Linked DNA regions of Roseiflexus sp. RS-1. The protein of the gene in region 2 binds, or shares a complex with, the protein of the main gene of each other region. Links are inferred from orthologs where the notes say so. Each region holds a gene or a part of one and is shown on either strand. Other genes may lie near its edges.

Region 1 (4,456 bases), 180 kb from region 2 along the record:
AATCCGGTACACCGAACGTTCCGGTTGTGGGGCTGATGAAGATTGAGCATTTATAGCAGTTCTCAGATACGTTGACCTTTGTCTAGGTCTGCCGTGTCGCGCAAGACACCTGCTTCCGGCGAAGTGTAGACCGAAATTCATTTCGGTCGCCGCGTGGGGCGCGCGACTCCGGGAATGTTCAACCTCGTCCATTGGGTTCAATCTTTGTGATAACTGCTATGATCCGGTATGCCGAACTATCCGTGGGGCTATGGAGATTGAGCGTTTAATCCGGCATGCGCCTCTTGCCGTCGGGCTCAAGCCCTCGGCTATCCAGGGCGAAGCCCGCCTGCGCGGGCTATGGCGGATTATGTATTCAAAGACCATAAGCCCTCGGCTATCCAGGGCGAAGCCCGCCTGCGCAGGCTACACCGAAACAACCATAAACCCCGACCCCTGTGCGATTGAGCGCTTCGGATTGGATGCGAATGAGATATTGTTTGTATGCACAATCGGACAGTTGCGAACGTCACCTCTCACCGACCTCTCTCACCGACCTCTTCTAACCTGAGCGAGAGCACCCGTGAGGCGCCGTCGTCGCCCATGGTCACGCCGTAGATGGTATCGGCAGCCTCGATCGTCCCACGATTGTGAGTAACAACGATAAACTGTGTTTTTTCGCTCAACCCAACAAGCGCCTCGCGGAAACGCCCGACATTTGTTTCGTCCAGGGCGGCATCGACTTCATCGAGGACGCAGAAGGGGGTCGGGTTGGCTTTCAGAATGGCGAAGAGCAGCGCCGCAGCGGTTAGCGCGCGCTCGCCGCCCGACAGTAGCGCCAGATGCTGCTGACGTTTCCCCGGCGGACGGGCGATAATCTCCACACCGAGCGTGGCGATGCCGGGAGGTTTACCGCCGTTCTGATCGGCAGCATCATCGTCGTCGTTGATCAGCGCCAGGCGTGCTTCGCCGCCACCGAACAGATTCGTAAAACTGCGCTCGAACTCCGCAGCGACGACCTGAAACGTCGTTTCAAAGCGGGTGCGAATGGCATTGTCCAGTTCGGCAATCAACTCGTTGAGTGTTGCCGATGCTGCACGAAGATCGTTCATTTGGGCGCTCAGGAACTCATAGCGCGCTGCTGCTTCATCATACTCCTCCAGCGCCAGCGGATTGATGATCCCCAGGCGGGCGATGCGGCGCTTCAGATCATCGATACGTCGCTGCATGTCTTCCACATTGGCGTCCGACGATGGGTCTGCACAGGATTGAGCAGCGGATTCGACATCGATGGCATCGCCTGCGGCGCGTTCCCGCAGCACCTCCAGACGATCACGCGCGCGCTGGGCATCGACCGTTGCGCGGTTGCAGGCTGCCTCGGCGTCGATCAGTGCGGTGGTGAGCGCCTGCACACGCACTTCGTGTGCTTCGCGTTGCTGTTCCAGCGCGCTCAACTCTGCCTCGGACGGCTCGATCTGCGCACGCAGGGTGTCGATCTGCGCCAGTAGCGCCTGATGTTCGGCTGCGGTTTGTGTCAGTTCATCGATGAGCGTAGCACGTTCGCGGTGCAGATGTTCGATGCGCTCTGCCAGCGCAGCGCGCTGCTCGTCGATACGCGCCAGCGCCTGATGAACCGTGTGCAGGATAGCGCGCGCCGTGCGCACGTCGCCCTCAGCATCGGCGAGGCGCGTGCGCAGGTGCGCCAGGATCTCGTCGTCGGCAGCGTCTGCGCTGCGCTGCACCGCTTCTTCAGCGTGGAGACGCTCGACCTGCGCGCGCGCTGCATCTTCCCGCTGCATCAACTCTTCCTGCTCGGCGATTGCCGCTTGCAGGCGATCAAGAAGCGTGGTCATCCCGGCATCGATCTGCTCGATACGCCGTTGACACACAAGATACTCAGCTTCGGCGCGGTCAACGGCGCGCTGCGTCTGCGCCGCAGCAACGCGCGCCTGGTCGAGTTGTCGCTGGACCTGGCGCTGGTGACGTTCAGCGTCGCGTACTGACTGTTCGGCAGCGACATAGGCTTCATTTGCAACGACATGGCGCACGCGCGCCGCTTCTGTTTCACGTGAAACGGCTTCCAGGCGTTCGGGGAGCTCGCGTAATTCTCGCTCGCGCCGCAGCGTGCCGCTCTCCTTCGCTGCCGAGCCTCCCGTGACTGCGCCTCCGGCGCTCACCTGCTCTCCCGCCAGCGTGACAATTGTCCATCCGCCGCCGATGCGCTGGAGTTCTCGTCGGGCGACCGCCAGCGTGCGAACAACCAGCGTGCGACCGAGGAGCAGTTCCACCACCGGTCGGTAGCGTTCGTCAACATCGATAAGATCGGCGGCAACCCCCAGGACGCCATCTTCTGAAGCAGTGTGTAATCGTATGCGCACCCCGTCAGCATTACGGGGGCGGATCGTATCCAGCGGCAGGAACGTGGCGCGACCCTCACCGCTGCGTTTGAGCGCTTCGATAGCATCTTCTGCATCTTCCCAGCGATTGACGACGATATTGTGCAGGCGTGAACCGAGCGCCACTTCGATGGCTGTTTCGAGTTCTGCCGGCACACGCACGACGGTCGCCACCAGAGCAAATCCGGATCGGTGCTGTGACTCGGCCCACTGCATGGCTGCCCGCACCCCGGCGAACGTTCCAGCATAACTGCGGTGGAGACGGCGCAATGTTTCTAACCGCGCTTCCAGTTCCATCTGCTGCCGGCGCAGCGCTTCAAGCGTCTCAGCGGCAGCGGCGCGTTGTCGGCGGCGCTGTTCGACATCGCCCGTTGTCAGTTCGACGCGACGTGCTGCGTCGTTCAGTTCCTGTTCCAGCGCCGTCACGTGCGCATCCGCCTGAACGGCGGCGGCGCGGCGCGCTACCAGTTCGTCCTGAGCAATTGCCAGCGCCTCCCCGGCAGTTGCACGTTCGCGGATCAGGCGATCACGCTGGTCGTTGATCTGCGCGATCTGACGTTGCACTGCGCCGAGCGCTGCGCCAATCTCCATCAGGCTGCGGCGAGCGGCATCAAACGCCTGGTGAAACGCAGCGCGACCGGCGATCCGTTCGGCGCGACGCGCTTCGTGCGCGGCATACTCCTGCCGCACCTGTTCCAGGCGTTGCTCAGCGCTGGCAAGTTGGGCGGCAACCGTTTCCTGTTCCGTGTGCCGGGCAGCGCGCTGGTGATCCAGATCGCGGAGTGCGCGATCCTGTTCCTCGATCTGACGCGATAACGCCGCGAGTCGTTCCTGACCAACCGCCAGTGCGCGTTGCACCGACCCGGCGCGCGCGTGCAGGGCGCTGCTCTCGGCGTGGAGCGATCCAATCCGGTCGCGGATGGCACGGATGCGCTCCCGCAGATGGAGGAGATCGGTTGAGACGGCAGTCATCTCTGCCTGACGCACAGCAAGGGTCGCTGCCAGCGTCTGCGCTGCTTGTTCAGTGGCAGCGCACTCTGTCTGCGCTGTCAGCCAGAGACGGACATAGTACGTTTGCAACAACTCATGAAGCTCAGCCATCAGATCGCGATGGGAGCGAGCAAGCGCCGCCTGGCGCTTCAGTGAGCGCAATCGTGGCTCGAGTTCCGCCAGAATATCGGAGCAACGTGCAACGTTCGCGTTCGTCTCGCGCAGACGACGTTCGGCGTCGGTGCGGCGCTGCTCGTACACGCTGATCGCCGCAGCATCCTCAAAGAGGCGCCGCCGCTCCAGCGGACGCAGATTGAGCGCGGCATCGACCAGACCCTGATTGATGATCGCGTAGGCGCCATTGATTGGTGCAGCAATCTCCTGCACGTCGCGCAACCGGACCCGCTGACGATTGATGAAGTACTCCTGATCGCCAGAGCGTGTCGCACGGCGGGTAATCGTCACTTCGCCATACGGCGCCGATAGCAGGCGATCACTGTTATCGATCGTCAGCGAGACCTCCGCAAAACCGGCAGGCGCTCGCCGCCCGCCGCCGCTGAAGATCAGGTCCTCGGTGCGTTTACAGCGCAGCGCCCCTGGATGCTGTTCACCCAGCACCCAGCGGATGGCATCGACAAGATTCGACTTCCCGCTGCCGTTGGGACCAACCACCGCAGTAATGCCAGGCTGAAACTCGAACAGCGTATGCCCGGCGAATGTCTTAAACCCCTGGATTTCGAGACGACGCAGATACATCGGTTTGCAACATCCATGCAAGATGGCGTGATATTATACCATCAACACTCTTGACAATCCGTTCATCTTGACAGAAGATGTATCCGCAGAGTAATATAGCATGTACTCACCCACACGTTAGCGCATGTTTGAGCCCGTGGCCACAGCCCGGCACTGGGCTGTAGCATGCTGCACCTTTACAATCGAGCAGGAGGATGTTGTGCAATGGCTCATATGGGCCTTGCCTGCCCTGGTGATCGGACTTGCCATTGGCGCAGGCATAGGCATTCTTATCTACAAAAAGAGTGTACAGAGCCAGATTCGACAGATCGAGGCGGAAGCCCGACTGCAACTGG
Region 2 (3,311 bases):
CGCATCGCGGCGCGCGTGAGCGGTGATTATGCGATCATCTCGGTCAGTGATCAGGGGATTGGCATTCCGTTCGAGGAGCAGAAGAAACTTTTCCGTCGCTTCTACCGCGTCGATAATCGTCTGCGCCGCGAAACGCAGGGGGCTGGACTGGGGTTGTTCCTGTCGCGTGTCATCGTCGAAGCGCAAGGGGGGCGAATTTGGGTGGACAGTCGACCCGGACGCGGTTCCCGCTTTTCGTTCACCGTACCGCTGGCGACGCCGATGCTGAGCGACCGGACAGCGGCGCCTGAAGCGCCATCTACTTCTTCTGAAGGCACAAGCGAACCGCCAGCCATGTTGCCGCCGTACACCGAACCGCCGCTGCTCGAGGACCATGAACAGTGAGGAACTCACACATATGTCAGAACTCAAAGACAAATTGATCCTCGTCGTTGATGACGAGCCGCGCATGGTCAATTTCATGCGCATGAATCTGGAGCTTGAGGGGTGTCGGGTTATCAGCGCATCGAACGGACGTGAGGCGCTGGAGAAGGTGCGCGACGAGATGCCCGATGTCGTGTTGCTGGACATTATGATGCCAGTGATGGATGGTTTCGAGACCCTGCGCCGACTGCGGCAGGCGTCGTCGGTGCCGGTGCTGGTGCTGACCGCTAAGGACGATGAAGAGGACCGTATCAAAGGGTTGGAATTGGGCGCCGATGATTATATCGGCAAGCCGTTCAGTCACCGGGAACTGGTGAGTCGCATTCGCGCCGTGCTGCGGCGCCACTATACCCCGCCGCCAGCGCCGCAAACCCTGGTGAAGGTAGACGACCGACTTCAGATCGACTTTGCCCGACGCGAGGTGCTGGTGAACGGCGAACGGGTGAACCTGCGCCCGACCGAGTATCGGTTGCTGTACCACCTGGTGCAGAATGCCGGGTATGTGATGACCCACGAGCAACTCCTGAGCAAGGTGTGGGGTCCGGAGTACCGCGATGAGACGCACTACCTGCGGCTCTATGTCACCTATTTGCGCCAGAAGATCGAAGAGGACCCGGCAAACCCGAAGTACATTCTGACCGAACGCGGAATCGGGTATCGTTTTGTCGATTTCAAGCGCGACCACGACGGGAGGAGCGAGGGGTGATAACGTTGAAGGTTGAACGTTGAAGGTTCAACCCTCCACCTCCAACTCCCAACCAGCAACGAACCCTGGTCCGTGGCGGATCACAATCGCGCCAAAGAGACCGGTCTGTTCGACCGTAACCGCGCGGCGTTTCCACATTTCCAGCACCGCCCAGAATGCGACGATGATCTCTATGCGTCGGGCGGTCAGCGAGGTGATTTCTTCAAATGCGATCCAGGAACGTTCCGATAGAAGCGCTCGAATGCGCTCAACCATATCGCCGACTGTGACGATCTTCGGTGCGGGAAGCGCAACAGGCGGCGGATCGAGTGGCAGCATCAACTGCATGCGGCGTTGTATGGCAGCAATCAGGTCGGCGACCGTATGGTCGAGCGACGCGGCGCGGGGCGCCGGAGGCGGGGCAAGCCGCAGATACATGCGACGACCTTCATAGAGGCGCAGCAGCGCAGCGAGTCGGCGGAAGCGCTGATAATCCTGCAACTGACGCACCAGTGCGTCGTCATCGTCGTCTGGCGCCGCATCATCGGTCGCTGGCGGTTGTGGCAGCAATGCCCGCGATTTCAACAGCAGCAAACGCGCTGCCACAACCAGAAATGCCGAGAGCGACGCCGGATCCGGCGCTTCCATTGAACGCACATGAGCAAGGTACTGTTCGGCGACGTGCGCAAGCGCCACGCTGGTAATATCCAGTTCCTCGCGCTCGATCAGGCGCAGCAGCAGCTCGAGCGGACCCTCGAATACCGGCAGAGTTATGGTGTAGTCGAGATGATCGACGAACATGGCGTTCAATTCGTATCATCAGCAGCGCGTAGTGCGTCGGTGAACGGCGTTGCGCGTCGTTCGGCGTAGTCGCTCAGGATCTGCACGACCTCTGGATGACTGCCTGCCGCCCGGGCGTAGATGACGCTGCGCTGCTCGTGGGTGGCGTGAAGCGCGAACGGGTAGAGCAGACCGCGACCATTGCGCGCGGCGCGCTGGTACAGATCGGGAGCATACTGTTGCAGCAGCACAATAATGGCATAGTATATCAGGGGGATGGTGCGACCGTTCGGATCAACCTTTCCGCAATCGTGCAACAACGCCGCCTGGAGCAGATGTGGATCGGTGTGACCGGCGCGCACCAGTGCGTGATAGACATCGAGGCTATGCCGTTGAGCGAACCGCGGCATACGCTCAAAGAGCAGCAGCTGCGGATCGCTCAACGTGCACACGAGCAGGACGCGTTCGTCCAGACGAATACTGGCGATCAGGGCGGTGACGAATTGACGAACCCGGTAACGCCACCTGCGTTGCGCCATCCCAACCTTTCGTCGGTCTGTCTCGCTCTTCGCAGCAATGCTGACGGAGAACGATGCGGATCACTGTGCCGGGCTTCCATTGCGTGCACGGGTCGCAACAGATATTGACGATGCGCACCGGTACACCTGTCTGAACCACACCGCTCGCTGCCTACATAATCTCATCGATCTGGGTGGCCAGATCGAAGTCCTTCTGCGTTAAGCCGCCAGCGTCGTGGGTGGTCAGGCTTAGCGTCACCTTACGCCAGCGAATATCGATATCGGGATGGTGTCCAGCAGCCTCAGCCAGAAAGGCGACGTTGACAACAAATGCAATTGCAGAAGGGAACGAGGGAAGTTGAAATGTCTTCCGGATCTCGTTGCCCTGGCGTGTCCATCCGGTCAGATCGCCGAGGCGCTCTTCGATCTCGGCATCGCTCAGTCGAGTTGCCATACGTATGTCTCCTTACAGATGCACAAACAATCGATTCCAACTCACACCGGGATAGCGCCCCCGCGTGTGAGGCAGGTTGACGAACAGCCCGCAACGCAGCGCGTTAACGGCATTATAGCCGATGGCGGCACAAAGACGGATGGATGACGCACGGTTACACAGGTAGTATACCAGGAGTCGGGCACGAGCACGCGACCCGGCGCCATCAAACAAAGAAGCCCCCTTGTCGCCAGGAGACAAGGGGGCGAGCGCAACAGCGCGTCAATCGAGATAGCCGCGCAACTTCTTACCGAGGTGCGGATGGCGCAATTTTCGAAGCGCCACCGCTTCGATCTGGCGGATGCGTTCGCGCGTAATGCCAAACTCCATGCCGACCTCTTCAAGCGTGCGATACCGCCCATCTTTCAAGCCGTAGCGCAACTGAATAATCTTGCGCTCGCGCTCCGGCAGC

What was found.
Region 1: the proteins of ROSERS_RS01000 (region 2) and smc are in contact, whole or in part, in a crystal structure (PDB 3ZGX), measured with the Bacillus subtilis proteins. The link is inferred for Roseiflexus sp. RS-1 from one-to-one orthologs.

Annotation. Positions count from the first base shown.
Region 1 is NC_009523.1:420,947-425,402, reverse strand. What follows is about bases 316-4,456. They hold smc (chromosome segregation protein SMC), read right to left. Parts: upstream 4,122-4,456; coding sequence 516-4,121; downstream 316-515. Other genes in these bases: rny (ribonuclease Y), read left to right, coding at 4,246-4,456. UniProt on the Bacillus subtilis protein: Required for chromosome condensation and partitioning.
Region 2 is NC_009523.1:238,383-241,693, reverse strand. What follows is about bases 34-3,029. They hold ROSERS_RS01000 (segregation and condensation protein A), read right to left. Parts: upstream 1,910-3,029; coding sequence 1,157-1,909; downstream 34-1,156. Other genes in these bases: ROSERS_RS00990 (4a-hydroxytetrahydrobiopterin dehydratase), read right to left, coding at 2,579-2,860; ROSERS_RS00995 (hypothetical protein), read right to left, coding at 1,915-2,427; ROSERS_RS01005 (response regulator transcription factor), read left to right, coding at 398-1,129; ROSERS_RS01010 (ATP-binding protein), read left to right, coding at 34-384. Also shown: more of ROSERS_RS01010, read left to right, coding at 1-33; RNA polymerase sigma factor RpoD, read right to left, coding at 3,122-3,311. UniProt on the Bacillus subtilis protein: Participates in chromosomal partition during cell division. May act via the formation of a condensin-like complex containing Smc and ScpB that pull DNA away from mid-cell into both cell halves.